3 regions of the Rhizobium sp. B230/85 genome follow, and region 3 is predicted to be linked to each of the others. Evidence: predicted binding sites of a transcription regulator. Region 3 holds the regulator's gene; each other region holds the start of a gene.
The links. The regulator HrcA, encoded in region 3, represses chaperone genes, less so after heat shock. The targets are predictions, from matches to a motif close to GTTAGCACTCNCNNNNNGNGAGTGCTAAC.
Positions count from the first base shown of each region.

Region 1: groES (co-chaperone GroES) is a predicted target of HrcA. The motif match lies at 2,291-2,319, and genes of this name have one in related genera.
Region 2: groES (co-chaperone GroES) is a predicted target of HrcA. The motif match lies at 3,063-3,091, and genes of this name have one in related genera.

Region 1 covers NZ_CP072156.1:1,228,175-1,233,323, forward strand. Annotated here, with positions in the region: gene groL (chaperonin GroEL) at 218-1,870, opposite strand; gene groES (co-chaperone GroES) at 1,937-2,233, opposite strand; gene J5289_RS05855 (TIGR01459 family HAD-type hydrolase) at 2,553-3,401, shown strand; gene J5289_RS05860 (bifunctional riboflavin kinase/FAD synthetase) at 3,423-4,403, shown strand; gene J5289_RS05865 (DUF3311 domain-containing protein) at 4,535-4,732, shown strand; gene mctP (monocarboxylate uptake permease MctP) at 4,722-5,149, shown strand, end outside.
Region 2 covers NZ_CP072157.1:561,346-566,494, reverse strand. Annotated here, with positions in the region: gene J5289_RS20710 (Crp/Fnr family transcriptional regulator) at 1-657, opposite strand, end outside; gene J5289_RS20705 (DUF427 domain-containing protein) at 1,657-2,163, shown strand; gene groES (co-chaperone GroES) at 3,144-3,440, shown strand; gene groL (chaperonin GroEL) at 3,510-5,135, shown strand.
Region 3 covers NZ_CP072156.1:888,902-894,050, reverse strand. Annotated here, with positions in the region: gene hpf (ribosome hibernation-promoting factor, HPF/YfiA family) at 1-498, shown strand, start outside; gene ptsN (PTS IIA-like nitrogen regulatory protein PtsN) at 566-1,030, shown strand; gene grpE (nucleotide exchange factor GrpE) at 1,307-1,942, opposite strand; gene hrcA (heat-inducible transcriptional repressor HrcA) at 2,068-3,156, opposite strand; gene rph (ribonuclease PH) at 3,320-4,036, shown strand; gene J5289_RS04180 (VOC family protein) at 4,053-4,466, shown strand; gene rdgB (RdgB/HAM1 family non-canonical purine NTP pyrophosphatase) at 4,479-5,123, shown strand; gene hemW (radical SAM family heme chaperone HemW) at 5,139-5,149, shown strand, end outside.

The DNA of each region.
Region 1 (5,149 bases), 340 kb from region 3:
TCATTCTCCAGGCGTCTCGGGCGCACTCTAGTCCGGGGACCAGAGCCCGTGATTTTGTCGACAGCACCGAGCTAACTTTGCGGAGACGGGATCAGAGGAATTGCCGGGATGCAATCTATGGGAGAATCGCACGGTATTCTTCTGCGTCGTCCCGAGGCGGCGGACAAAAAAGGGCGACCCGAAGGCCGCCCTCTCGATAGTGCGGTGATCCGAAGGATCACATCATGTCCATGCCGCCCATGCCGCCCATGCCGCCGCCCATTCCGCCGCCCATGCCGGCGCCGGAGTCCTTCTTAGGAGCTTCAGCAATCATGGCTTCGGTGGTGATCAGCAGCGAGGCAACCGAGGCTGCGTTCTGCAGAGCCGTACGGACAACCTTGACCGGATCGACGATACCCATGGCGATCATGTCGCCATATTCGCCGGTCTGGGCATTGTAGCCGTAGTTGTCGGTGTTGCTTTCGAGGATCTTGCCGACGATGATCGAGCCTTCGTCACCAGCATTTTCTGCGATCTGGCGAACCAGCGACTGCAGAGCCTTGCGGATGATGTTGATGCCGGCCGTCTGGTCGTCGTTGGCGCCCTTGATGTTGAGGACGACAGATGCGCGCAGAAGTGCGGTACCGCCGCCGGGGACGATGCCTTCCTGTACGGCAGCGCGCGTTGCGTTCAGCGCGTCGTCGATACGGTCCTTCTTTTCCTTGACTTCAACTTCGGTCGCACCGCCAACGCGGATGACGGCAACGCCGCCAGCGAGCTTGGCAAGACGTTCCTGCAGCTTTTCGCGGTCGTAGTCAGACGTGGTTTCTTCGATCTGAGCCTTGATCTGCGCGACGCGGCCTTCGATGTCGGACTTCTGGCCCGAACCGTCGACGATCGTCGTGTTTTCCTTGGTGATCGAGATCTTCTTGGCGCGGCCGAGCATTTCGAGCGTAACCGACTCGAGCTTGATGCCGATGTCTTCGGAGATCACAGTGCCGCCCGTCAGGATGGCGATGTCTTCGAGCATTGCCTTGCGGCGATCGCCGAAGCCAGGAGCCTTGACAGCAGCAATCTTCAGGCCGCCGCGCAGCTTGTTGACGACGAGCGTTGCAAGAGCTTCGCCTTCGACGTCTTCAGAGATGATGAGGAGCGGCTTGCCGGTCTGAACGACAGCTTCGAGAACAGGCAGCATTGCCTGCAGGTTGGAGAGCTTCTTCTCGTGAAGGAGAATGTAAGCGTCTTCCAGTTCGGCAACCATCTTTTCTGGATTGGTCACGAAGTAAGGCGAGAGGTAGCCGCGGTCGAACTGCATGCCTTCGACGACTTCGAGTTCGGTTTCGGCGGTCTTGGCTTCTTCAACCGTGATGACGCCTTCATTGCCGACCTTCTGCATCGCTTCAGCGATGTACTGGCCGATTTCCTTTTCGCCGTTGGCAGAGATCGTGCCGACCTGGGCCACTTCGTCCGAAGTGCTGATCTTCTTTGCCTTGGATACGATGTCCTTGACGACTTCGGCAACGGCGAGATCGATGCCGCGCTTCAGGTCCATCGGGTTCATGCCGGCAGCAACAGCCTTGCCGCCTTCGCGGACGATGGCCTGGGCCAGAACGGTTGCAGTCGTGGTGCCGTCGCCGGCGATGTCGTTGGTCTTCGAAGCAACTTCGCGGACCATCTGGGCGCCCATGTTTTCGAACTTGTCTTCGAGCTCGATTTCCTTGGCGACAGAAACACCGTCCTTGGTGATGCGCGGAGCGCCGAAGGACTTGTCGATGATGACGTTGCGGCCCTTAGGACCGAGCGTGACCTTTACTGCGTCAGCGAGGATGTCGACGCCGCGCAGCATTTTTTCGCGCGCAGTACGGCCGAACTTAATTTCTTTAGCTGCCATGTTAAAAACTCCCGGGCTGATGCCCAATTGGTTTTATGGAATTGTTGACGAAGAAAACCGGCTGGATCAGCCGATGATCCCCATGATGTCGGCTTCCTTCATGATGAGAAGGTCTTCGCCGTCGAGCTTGACTTCAGTGCCCGACCACTTGCCGAACAGGATGCGGTCGCCAGCCTTGACGTCCAAAGGAATGATCGTGCCCTTGTCGTCACGAACGCCGGTGCCGACAGCGACGATTTCGCCTTCCTGCGGCTTTTCCTTGGCGGTGTCAGGAATGATGATGCCGCCCTTTGTCTTGGCTTCAGATTCGACGCGGCGTACGACGACGCGGTCGTGCAGCGGGCGGAAATTGGTGGTTGCCATTGTCTAATCCCTCGATCGAATGACATTCACGGACCACGGGGGATCCGTATGGGTAGTGTTGGCACTCAGCCTCGGCGAGTGCTAACGACCTGCATTTAGGGACGGCGGTCGCGGGAGTCAATAACAGCGATAGTGAATTTTTGTACCGGAATTGTGACCCCGGCCAGAATTGCACGAACCCGTTGCTGGCCATGCAAGCGCATCCGCCATGCGACTGCGGCAATTCGGCGTCCCGGGCGAGCGGTGCTTTTTCAGACTTGTAATCTTGAAGCTGGTTTGCGATGTCAGCCGCAACGTCTTTTACCGGAAGAACAACGGCATGGCCAAGCGTATCGATAGCCTCCGCGACCTCACCAGCGCCTATGACGTCGTCCTGTGCGACGTCTGGGGCGTACTTCACAACGGCGTCGTGGCCAATGCAGATGCTTCGGCGGCGCTGGAGGCTGCCCGTGGGCGAGGCCAGACCGTGGTGCTGATCACCAATTCCCCGCGTATCTCGCCGCAGGTCGTCGAGCAGTTGCGGACCATCGGCGTTTCGGACGGTGCCTATGACCGTATCGTCACATCCGGCGACGTCACGCGCACGCTAATCGCCGAGGGTCCGAAGTCGGTGTTTCTGCTCGGCCCGGACCGCGATGTCGCCCTGATCGAGGGCCTTGGTGTGGACCGTGTTTCCGCTGACGAAGCGCAGTCGGTGGTCTGCACCGGCTTTTTCGACGACGAGACCGAGACCCCGGAAGACTATACCGACATGCTGAAGGCCTTCGCGGCTCGCAACGTGCCGATGATCTGCGCCAATCCGGATCTAATCGTCGAGCGTGGCCACAGGATGATCCCGTGCGCCGGCGCCATGGCTGCCTATTACAACCAGATGGGCGGCCAGACCCGCGTTGCCGGCAAGCCGCACCGGCCGATCTATGAGGCGAGCCTTGCGGCCGCCCGCGAGGTGCGCGGCGATTTCGATCTGTCGCGTGTTGTCGCCATCGGCGATGGGATGCCGACGGACGTGCGGGGCGCACTCGGCTATGGTCTGGACTTGCTCTATATCAGCCAGGGGATCCATGCCGGCGAATACACGATTGACGGCAAGGCGGATGAAGCAATCCTGCATGCCTTCCTGGACAGGGAGCAGGCGTCACCGACATGGTGGATGCCGACGCTCGCCTGAAACAGTCTGGATATTGACGCTATGACCGTTTTTCATCGAAACGAGACCCGTGAACAACTGCCGGCGCACCTGCGCGGTGGCGTGATCGCCATCGGCAATTTCGACGGCGTCCACCGTGGCCACCGGTCGGTGCTGGATCGGGCGCTGGAGATTGCCAGGGCACGCGGCGTTCCGGCACTGGTGCTGACATTCGAGCCGCATCCCCGCTCGGTGTTCCGCCCGGACGAGCCTGTCTTCCGTCTCACGCCTGCGCCGCTGAAGGCGCGCATCCTTGAGGCGCTCGGCTTTGACGCCGCCATCGAATATCCGTTCGATCGCGAATTTTCGCAACGCTCTGCAGACGAGTTCGTCAGCACGATCCTGATCGACTGGCTCGGCGCCTCCGAAGTCGTCACCGGCTTCGATTTCCATTTTGGCCACGGCCGCGAAGGCGGTCCGGCCTTCCTGATGAACGCCGGCAGTCGCCATGGTTTCGGGGTGACGTTGATCGACGCCTTTCGCGACGAGAATGCCGAGGTGGTGTCCTCGAGCCGTATCCGCGCATTGCTGGTGGACGGTGAAATGTCCGAGGCCGCCGGTCTGCTCGGCTATCGCTACCTCGTGGAAGCCGACGTCATAGGAGGCGAAAAACTCGGGCGCACGCTCGGCTATCCCACGGCCAACATGCGGCTGCCACCGGAAACCGAACTGCGCAACGGCATCTATGCCGTGCGCTTCCGCACTGCCGACCGTGTTATCTACGATGGCGTCGCCAGCTACGGACGCCGCCCGACTGTGACAGAAAACGGCGCGCCGCTGCTCGAAACCTTTTTGTTCGATTTCAGCGGCGATCTCTACGGGCAGCACTGCTCGGTGTCGTTTTTTGGCTATCTGAGGCCCGAACTGAAGTTCGACGGACTGGAGCCGCTGATCGCCCAGATGCGCAACGACGAGGCCGAGGCGCGGGCGTTGCTGTCAGGCGTCGCACCTCTCGGCGAACTCGACCGCATCCTCAATTCCTGATGCTGCGCCGCGCAATCGAATTGTGGGGTTTGTAAGGCAAAATTGCTTGCGCAGCCAAGCTTAGCGTTTATGTCTTGGGCATTCTAGAAGCGGAATCGCCGCGCTAAAATGTCCGAAAGGCACTGCTCATCATGGACAAACGTTCCGGAAAGGCAGCCCTCTGGCTGCTCGTCATTCCCTACATCGGGCTCCTCTGGGTGCCGTTCTACAATTTTCGCGATCCGGTGCTGTTCGGGTTTCCGTTCTTCTACTGGTACCAGCTTCTCTGGGTGCCGCTCACGGCTCTGCTGACATACATCGCTTACCGGAGCACGCGCCATGACGACTGATATCAATCCAACGGCGCTCGCCGTCTTCCTGTTCTTCTTCGCGCTGGTCACCGTCATGGGCTTTGTCGCCGCCCGTTGGCGCAAGCCGGAGACACTGGCCCATATTGACGAATGGGGCCTCGGCGGCCGTAATTTCGGCACTTGGATCACCTGGTTCCTCGTCGGCGGCGATTTCTACACCGCCTACACGATCATAGCAGTGCCGGCGCTGGTCTATGCCGTCGGCGCCTACGGCTTCTTCGCGCTACCCTATACGATCGTCGTCTATCCCTTCGTCTTCATGGTCATGCCTGTTCTCTGGAAGCGCGCCAAGGACCATGGCTATGTCACCGCCGGCGATGTCGTGCACGGCCAGTACGGCTCGCGCGGCCTGGAGCTGGCCGTGGCGATCACCGGCGTCATCGCCACCATGCCATA
Region 2 (5,149 bases), on a different replicon from region 3:
GATTTTAAGGATTCTTTCCCGATCGAGAATACGTAGATGCCCTCGTGTCGCTTTTATCAAGCGATCACCCTCCAGGATTTGAATTGCCTCGGTTACGCTGGTGCGGCGTACCCCGAGCATCATCGCGAGAAATTCGTGTGTCAGCACGAGATTATCGCCATCGGTGCGATCGTGGCACATCAGAAGCCACCGGGCCAGACGCTCTCTGACGGAATAGCGGCCGTGTGCCAAGGCCGACTGGGCGATTTGAATTTCGCAGTACTGAACATACCGCAGGAGGAACCAGTGAAGGCTCGGCACATCCTCCAATGATCGAAGGAATTGACTTGCGTCCATTTGAAGCGCTGTTCCGCCCGCCAGCATGAGCGCGCCATTTGGCGTACGAAATGAACCCAGAATGACGTGCGCCGCCGTCATGCCCTCCCAGCCAATATGCCCGACCTCGATGCCCTCATGTTCAATATCTGCGGTCGTTACAATGGAAGCGATGCCACTTTCCAAAAAGTGGACATGTGTGGTCTCCGTGTTTGGCCGCACAATGATATCTCGAAAAGCGAGACCGACCGTCTTAAGATGCGGCCGAATGCGCTCGAAGCCCTCGGCAGGCATCATCTTCAGGAGACGGTTTGTCATTGCATCTTGGGCGAAATCGGACATGGAGGACCTTCCGCAGGGAACAAACTCCCGTCAGCCTCTAATTGCGTCAGCGCGACGGCGGTAATCGCAATAGGGGTGCCGCCATATTCATCTTCTCACCGCCAATAGCGATCCGATTTTCGCAAATCGCAGTTTTTTGTTTACTCCATCGATTGGGAGATCCGCTAATATCAGAGGTGGCTTAAATTTCCATTTGAGAGCGATCCCCAAACCTCCGCAGCCGTTGAGACCGGAAGCTTTGACTTCAAGACCACGCAAGGCTAGTCCCGGCCAGCCCCTTAGCATTTACTCTATTTTACTACGAAAATATCGGCGACGGCCGGGTATGAACAACGCCAACATTAAGTACTTTGCTGGCCGTCGCCCCACAAACGGTGTCGGAGAAAGGCGTGACAATCCAATCTCAGATGGATACATATCTTTGCTCGAGACTGCGGCGTGAAGTCCACTGATCATCGGATATATGTATCGCCTGCGCGTTATTTTGACTGGTATCGTCACAAAGCACTATGGCCTTCTAAAAATATTCTTACAGGACGCAATTGATGCCCCGAGCTGTATCGACCGCTGCTTGTACGGCAGCTCTTGTAGGCTTGTCGGCTTGTGTTAACCCCTCACCGGAGCTGGCGAAAAGCGCAACTGCGGTTCCGTCGTCTGCGCGCGTCATCAGTGGAACTGCCGTACGGGAACGCCTGCGTGGTGCCAAAACCCGCAATGACATGGAGGTTTCAAAGGCTGGCTTCTACGAGCCGAGCATCACCTACGAGATGGCCAATCTTTTGCAGGCGCGGGCGCGGCTGTTCGGAAACCGCCGCGGAAGTGAACGTGCAGCAAATCTGCCCACTTACACCATATGTCCGCGCAACTGTGTATGAAGCGATATAAGCGTGTTCGCCGCAATATTGTCGGCTGCAAGATTCACCCATGTTGCCCCGCGCAACCGTTCAGGCCTTGCAAATAATCGGCGCTGTTGCATGTTCGCTCTGACTGGAGGAAATCATGGCCCAGCTTGCGCACCCCGTTCCCGAACCATGCCTGCCCGGGCAGGAGAGTGTCTGGTCTTTCCCAAGGCCCAGCATCGCCCAGCCGGCGCGCAATCACCTGAAGATCATTTACAACGGCCACGTTCTTGCAGAGACCACTGCCGCCGTGCGCACAATTGAAACAAGTCATCCGCCAACCTATTATTTTCCGGCTGCGGACGTCGATCTCTCGTTGCTTCGCGAAAGCAGCAGCAGGTCGATCTGCGAGTGGAAAGGACAGGCACGCTATTTTGATATCGTTTCTGGCGACAGAATAAGCCGGAACGCCGCTTGGGCCTATTCGCATCCCACGACATCCTTTGGCTTGATCAAGGATTATATTGCCTTTTATCCGCGACCCATGGACCTATGCCTGGTAGACGGCGAGGCCGTCGTGTCCCAGGACGGGATGTTCTACGGCGGATGGATCACTTCAGCCGTGGCCGGCCCGTTTAAAGGCCCCCCTGGGACCGAGCGCTGGTAAATGAGTTCAGATTTCGTCAAGGATTTGGATTTTTGCTATCCACCCATTTTAAGCCGAGACCTTGTATGCTCTGTCGGGCAGCTTCTATCAAACTCGGGATTGAAAGGCAGTCCCTAGAAATGGAAGCACCTATGTAGCCGCCAGTAAAAGGGCGTTGTCATTTCGAACAGTGCGGCGCAATATGTTGTCTTCCCGTGTCGAAGGTCATGAACATGAGGGTTTGTATCTACAAGACCGATGAAGCTCCCGACCTTACGATGTTTCTTCGTGAGGGATACGCGATGCCCTGCACAGAAGAGAGCAGCTGGACGCAGTTAAAGACCATCACAAGGGGCGAAGTCAGTGATGAATTTCTGGCCCAGATGCAGCGCACCGGTCACTGTGTAGTAAGGCTTAGTCAAGTCTCGTCAAGCGATCGCACCGGTCTGACGCCAAACAAGAACCAGAGGAAGGCTAGCATCTATCATCTGGGCAGCCTTCCATCGTTTTTCCGTAGGATGCTGCATAGCTGAGGATTCAACTCCCGTTGCACATGTTCCTGGCTTCTCAGGCCACTTGTCCGAATCTGGTCAAGACCACTCAACAGGCTATGTTTCAGCGGACAAACCTTCCGCGCAGATTACCAGTCTTCGGTGCCGCAATATGTGAAAGCGCTTCGCACCAGCATTTTTAGCAAGCCTCCAACGATCCCTCATTCCGAAAGGGCAGTTGTGCGCTTCGGCGTTTCGCGAGTAAGTGAGGATGCGCTACCGATTCCTAAGTTGCCGCGTTTATGGAGGCATAGTCGGCGCTGAACTTCTGGTCAAAGCAGCGTTTCCCCGTCATGGAGACTTTGAAGCTGTCATGCGGGACACGAGACGTCTGTGCAGCAGCTAACCTTCCGCGCAGTGAGAATGATCGCTGGCACTCCCAGTCAGAGAGTGCTACGCCCTTTTCAAGGGGCAGCCATTTGGCGACGATCCCGGTGAAGGAATCCAAAAATGGCTGATACGAATTTTCGTCCGCTGCACGACCGCGTCGTTGTGCGCCGTGTTGAGGCTAAAGCCAAGACAAAGGGCGGCATCATCATTCCTGACACCGCCAAGGAAAAGCCGCAGGAAGGCGAAATCGTCGCTGTCGGCACCGGCGTTCGTGACGACAAGGGCACGATCATTCCTTTGGACGTCAAGGCTGGCGACCGCATCCTGTTCGGCAAGTGGTCGGGCACTGAAGTCAAGCTCGACGGCGAAGACCTTCTCATCATGAAGGAAGCCGACATCATGGGGATCATCGGCTGATCTGAGCCGCTTTCTTTTTTCATTTCCTTTTCAAAGACCATTGAGCGATACGCTCGGGAGTTTCTTCCTATGGCTGCTAAACAAATCAAATTCGGTCGCGACGCACGCGAAAAGCTCCTGCGCGGCGTCGACATCCTCGCTGACGCAGTAAAGGTCACGCTCGGTCCTAAGGGCCGCAACGTCATCATCGACAAGTCCTTCGGCGCTCCGCGCATCACCAAGGACGGCGTTTCTGTCGCCAAGGAAATCGAACTCGAAGACGAGTTCGAAAACATGGGCGCCCAGATGGTCCGCGAAGTTGCTTCGAAGACCAATGACATCGCCGGTGACGGCACCACGACGGCAACCGTTCTGGCCCAGGCCATCGTTCGCGAAGGCGGCAAGGCTGTTGCTGCCGGCATGAACCCGATGGACCTGAAGCGCGGCATCGATCTCGCCGTTGCCGAAGTCGTCAAGGACATCGTATCCAAGGCAAAGAAGATCAGCACTTCGGATGAAGTGGCCCAGGTCGGCACGATCTCTGCCAACGGCGAAAAGGAAATCGGCCAGTACATCGCTGAAGCGATGCAGAAGGTCGGCAATGAAGGCGTCATCACGGTTGAAGAAGCCAAGACCGCCGAAACCGAACTCGAAGTCGTCGAAGGCATGCAGTTCGACCGCGGCTACCTCTCGCCTTACTTCGTGACCAACCCTGAAAAGATGGTTGCCGAACTGGAAGACGCTTACATTCTCTTTCACGAGAAGAAGCTTTCCAACCTTCAGGCAATGCTGCCGGTTCTCGAAGCTGTCGTCCAGACCGGCAAGCCGCTCCTCATCATCTCTGAAGACGTCGAAGGCGAAGCTCTTGCAACGCTCGTCGTCAACAAGCTGCGCGGCGGCCTGAAGATTGCTGCTGTCAAGGCTCCTGGCTTCGGCGATCGCCGCAAGGCAATGCTCGAAGACATCGCCATCCTGACGGGCGGCACTGTGATCTCCGAAGACATCGGCATCAAGCTCGAGTCGGTTACGCTCGAAATGCTCGGCCGCGCCAAGAAGATCTCGATCACCAAGGAAAACACGACGATCGTCGATGGTTCGGGCCAGAAGTCCGACATCGAAGGCCGCGTCGCGCAGATCAAGGCCCAGATCGAAGAAACCACGTCTGACTACGACCGCGAAAAGCTGCAGGAACGTCTTGCCAAGCTCGCTGGCGGCGTTGCCGTCATCCGCGTTGGCGGTGCGACCGAAGTTGAAGTCAAGGAAAAGAAGGACCGTATCGACGACGCGCTGAACGCAACGCGCGCTGCCGTACAGGAAGGCATCGTCCCCGGCGGCGGTACCGCACTTCTGCGCGCCTCTGTCGTCCTCAACATCAAGGGCGCCAACGACGACCAGACGGCCGGCATCAATATCATCCGCAAGGCTCTGCAGTCGCTGGTTCGCCAGATCGCAGAAAATGCTGGTGACGAAGGCTCGATCATCGTCGGCAAGATCCTCGAAAGCAACACCGACAACTACGGCTATAACGCCCAGACCGGCGAATATGGCGACATGATCGCCATGGGTATCGTCGACCCGGTCAAGGTTGTCCGTACGGCTCTGCAGAACGCAGCCTCGGTTGCCTCGCTGCTGATCACCACCGAAGCCATGATTGCTGAAGCACCGAAGAAGGATTCTGCCAGCGGCAGCATGCCAGATATGGGCGGAATGATGTAGTCATTCGATCGGTT
Region 3 (5,149 bases):
GCAGTCACCAAATACTTTGACGGAGGGTATTCGGGGCAGGTCACGGTGCAAAAGTCCAGCTCGCGCTTCGCGGCGGATTGCAAGCTTCATCTCGACAGCGGCGTCATCCTGCACGCGGCCGGCGAAGCGATGGATCCGCAGTTGGCCTTCGATGCCGCACAGCAGCGGATCGAGAAGCGCCTGCGCCGCTACAAGCGCCGCCTGAAGGATCACCACGCTACCAATCCGGCAGACGATGCTTTTGGTGAAGTCGCTTACACCGTGATGGACGGCATGCCGGATGAAGACCATGAGGTCGCCGAGGATTTCGCGCCCGCAATCATCGCCGAGAGCTCGAAGCAATTGAAGACGATGTCGGTTGCGTCGGCCGTTATGGCGCTCGACATGACCGACGAACCGGTGCTGATGTTTCGGAGCACCGGCAAGGAACTGAACATCGTCTATCGTCGTCATGACGGCAACATCGGCTGGATAGACGCAGCCAGCATCAAGGGCTGAGACAGCACGGAGAGCGGCGGTTCCGCCGCCGCTCTTCGGGAGCATCCCGGCACACGAGGAAAAAAGAATGGCTTTGGCAGATTTGCTGCAGCAAGATGCGATCATCCCTGCCTTGAAGGCAAATTCCAAGAAACAGTTGCTTCAGGAAATGGCGGCCAAGGCCGCCAAGCTGACGGGACTGTCGGAACGGGATATCTTCGAAGTAATCTTGCAGCGTGAACGTCTCGGTTCAACGGGCGTGGGCAATGGCATTGCCATCCCGCACGGCAAGCTGCCAAGCGTCAAGACCATCACCGGCGTCTTCGCGCGGCTGGATTCAGCCGTCGACTTCGAAGCGCTGGACGACCAGCCGGTCGATCTCGTCTTCCTGCTGCTTGCACCCGAGGGCGCCGGCGCCGACCATTTGAAGGCGCTTTCGCGCATCGCCCGCGTGCTGCGAGACCAGGATCTCGTCGCCAAGCTCAGGGCCACCGAATCAGCCTCGGCGATCTACGCGTTCCTCAACGAGGAACAGGCCTCTAACGCGGCGTGACGTTTCTCGTGCCGCGCAAAACTGCGCGGGCCTGAACCAAAGGCTCGCGCCAATCCCTACGGCTGAAATGCATCTCGGTAGGCGCATCCCAACCTCAGTTTTTTGCCTGCCACAGGCCATAAGCAATCGTGCAGCTGCGCGGTTGTAGAGCGTTGAGATGGCAAGAGATGCCCGCGTCGCCTAAAGGCATTGTCGATCCCCGCCGCGAGGGCGGGGATGAGAAGGACTGGAAAGCAGCCAATTGCCATTGAAATCTGGCATTCAGGCTGCTGCAAATCAGGCGTCTTTTTCGTCGAACGGGCTGTTGGCGCCGACTTCCACATCTACGGCCTTCGGACCCCCCTTGGCGACGCCTACCATTGCCGGGCGCAAGATGCGTTCGCCGATGCTGTAGCCATCCTGTACGACCTGCACGACAGTGTTGTTCGGCACTTCCGTGTTGGGGATCTCAAACATTGCCTGGTGGAAATTCGGATCGAATTTCTGGCCGACCGGCTCGAGCTTGCGGACGCCATGGCGCTCGAGGGTGGACAGCATCGAGCGTTCGGTCATCTCGACGCCTTCGATCAGCGTCGACAGGCCCGCATCGGCATTTTCGCGGACGTCGGCCGGGATAGCATCGATAGCGCGGCGCAAGTTGTCCGAGACAGCCAGCATATCGCGCGCAAAGCCTGCGACGGAATAGGATTTGGCATCCTTGACTTCCCGCTCGGTGCGACGACGCAGGTTGTCCATCTCTGCAGCAAGCCGCAGGTAGCGGTCACGAAGCTCGGCATTTTCGCCCTTCAGGACCTCGACGGGATCCGGCTCCGACGGCGCTGTCTCGGCAGCATCGTCCACATCAGGCGCGAACTCTTCGAGGTTCTCGTTGGGCGTTGCGTCGTGTGTATCATTGGTCGTGTCGACGATCATGACGGTCTCCGAATTGCGTGGTCTCTAGGATGTGCCCGATATCGAGGTTTGACTTCGAAAAATCAAGGCTTGCCGATGAAGAAGCGGCGATTTGCCGGCAATCGCCGCGATTGAATGGGGAGGCGCTACAATCCGTTGCGCGAAAGGCGTGAAATCAGCTGGGCGGTATAATCGACCATCGGCACGATCTTGGCGTAGTTCAGTCGCGTCGGGCCAATAACGCCGACGGCACCAACGATCTTATCGTCGCCGTCGCGGTACGGCGCAACGATCAGCGACGAGCCTGACAGCGAAAACAGCTTGTTTTCAGAACCGATGAAAATGCGCACGCCCGGGCCGGTTTCAGCCAGATCGAGCAGTTCGATCAGGCTGTCCTTCTTTTCTAGATCATCGAAGAGCATGCGCAGCCGGTCGAGATCTGCCGCATCGGCGAGGCCATCCAGCAGATTGGCACGGCCGCGGACGATGAGTTGTCCCGGCTTGCTGGCGTCGTCGTCGCCGGACCAGACAGCAATGCCACGCTCGACCAGATCCTGCGAAAGCACGTCGAGTTCGTGGCGCACGTCGTTCTTCAGGGTCTGGAGCTGCTTGCGCAACGTCGGCAGCGTCTGACCGGTCATGTGGGCGTTCAGAAAATTGGCCGCCTCCGTCAACTGCGACGACGTGATGCCGGCGGGTAGCTCGATGATCCGGTTTTCCACCTGATCGTGGTCTCCGACGAGCACGGCCAGCGCCTTGGTCGGCTCCAGGCGGATGAATTCGACATGCTTCAGGACCGGATCGCTCTTGTTGGTGATGACGATACCGGCACCGCGCGAAATGCCCGAGAGCATCTGGCTGGCTCCCGACATTACCGACTGCATCGGCTGGTCGCGGTTGCTGCCGCGGATCTGCCGGTCGATCGTGGCGCGGTCTTCGGCCGAGAGATCGCCGACCTGCATGAAACCGTCCACGAAGAACCGCAGGCCGATCTGGGTCGGCAGCCGGCCGGCGCTGATATGCGGCGAATAGATAAGGCCGAGCTCTTCGAGATCGCTCATCACGTTGCGGATGGAGGCTGGCGAGAGCGAAATCGGGAGCAGTTTCGACAGGCTGCGCGAACCGAGCGGCTCGCCATGCTCGAGGTAGCTTTCGACGATGCGACGAAAAACTTCCTTCGATCTTTCGTCGAGTGCCGAAACGGCGTCCGAAATCGACGATGTCAAAAATCCCATTTCGCCGTGGTGCCCCTACATTGATCCTTTCCAAGTATAGCTGCTCATCCCGCAATGACAAAGGAAAATGCCATCATCGGCGGCCGGCCGGCGCAGGCCGCTTTTTCTTTGCAAAAGCGGGCCGTCAATCGTAGAAGCGGTGCAACACCATCAGGAGTATAACATGCGGCCTTCAGGCAGAAAAACCGACCAGATGCGCAAGGTCTCGTTCGAGCGCAACTTCTCCAAGCACGCCGAAGGCTCGTGCCTGGTCAAGTTCGGCGATACCCATGTTCTGGTGACGGCAAGTCTTGAAGAAAAGACACCGCCATGGCTGCGCAACAGTGGCAAGGGCTGGGTGACCGCCGAATACGGCATGCTGCCCCGCGCCACTGGCGAACGTATGAAGCGCGAGGCCGCCAGCGGCAAGCAGAGCGGTCGCACTCAGGAAATCCAGCGCCTGATCGGCCGCTCGCTGCGTGCCGTTGTCGATCTGCAGGCCCTCGGCGAACGCCAGATCAGCCTCGACTGCGATGTCATCCAGGCGGATGGCGGGACCCGTACCGCGTCGATCACCGGCGCCTGGATCGCGCTGCACGACTGCCTCAAGTGGATGGAAGGCCGCAGCATGATCAAGCTCGACCGGGTCCTCAAGGATCACGTCGCTGCCATTTCCTGCGGTATCTTTGCCAGCCAGCCGGTCATCGACCTCGACTACCTCGAGGATTCCTCGGCTGAGACGGACGCCAACTTCGTAATGACTGGCTCCGGCGGTATAGTCGAGATCCAGGGCACGGCCGAAGGCAAGCCATTCTCGGAAGAAGAATTCCTGACGCTACTCGGCCTCGCCAAGAATGGCTGCACCGAGCTCGTCGCGATGCAAAAGCAGGCGATCGGCTGATCGACGGAGATACCAGATGCCCGTTGCAATAGACGGCATTCTCGAAACGGCGCTCTACGTGGACGATCTCGACGAGGCGGATAGCTTTTACGGGACGATCCTGGGATTGCCCAGGATTACCCGTCAGGGTGATCGGCATGTCTTCTTTCGCTGCGGACCCGGCGTGCTTTTGATCTTCAATCGCGCGGAAACGGTAAAGCCTGCGCCGGCGGGGGCCTTGCCGGTGCCATCCCACGGGACAGCAGGAAGCGGACATGCATGCTTTCGCGTCGCTGCCGACCAGCTTGACGGGATGGTGCAAAGCCTGACAGCCGCTGCCGTCGCCATCGAAGCCGATTTTCTCTGGCCGAACGGAGCGCGGTCGATTTACTTCCGCGACCCCGCGGGCAACAGTCTGGAATGCGCCGAACCCGGCCTCTGGGCGATCTGACAGGAATAGTGCATGCGCAAGCTCGAAACAAAGACCATCGTCGTTGCCAGCCATAATGCCGGCAAGATCCGCGAAATCGCCGACCTGATCGGCCCGATGGGGTTTGTTGCCAAATCTGCTGCCGAACTTGGCTTCATCGAACCCGACGAAACCGGCACGACATTTGAGGAAAATGCCCGCATCAAGGCTCTGGCATCGGCCAAGACCTCCGGCCTTCCGGCGCTCTCCGACGACAGCGGCCTGGTGATCGATGCGCTCGGCGGCGATCCCGGCGTCTACACCGCCAACTGGGCCGAAACAGCCGACGGCAGCCGCGATTTTGCGATGGCGATGCAGAAGGTCGAGACGGCCCTGCAGAAGGTTGGCGCAACGACGGCGGACAAGCGCAGCGCGCATTTCGTCAGCGTGCTCTGCCTCGCCTGGCCGGATGGACACACCGAGCTTTTCCGCGGCGAAGTCGAGGGCACGATCGTCTGGCCGCCGCGTGGCGAGGCCGGCTTCGGCTACGATCCGATCTTCCAGCCATCAGGCTATGACGCGACATTCGGCGAAATGACGGCGCAGGAAAAGCACGGCTGGAAGCCCGGTGACCCGGAAGCACTGTCGCACCGGGCACGCGCCTTCAAGCGCTTTGTCGAAACCGGGCTGGAAGCGTAGGATCGTCCGGTGAACATTGTCGATTC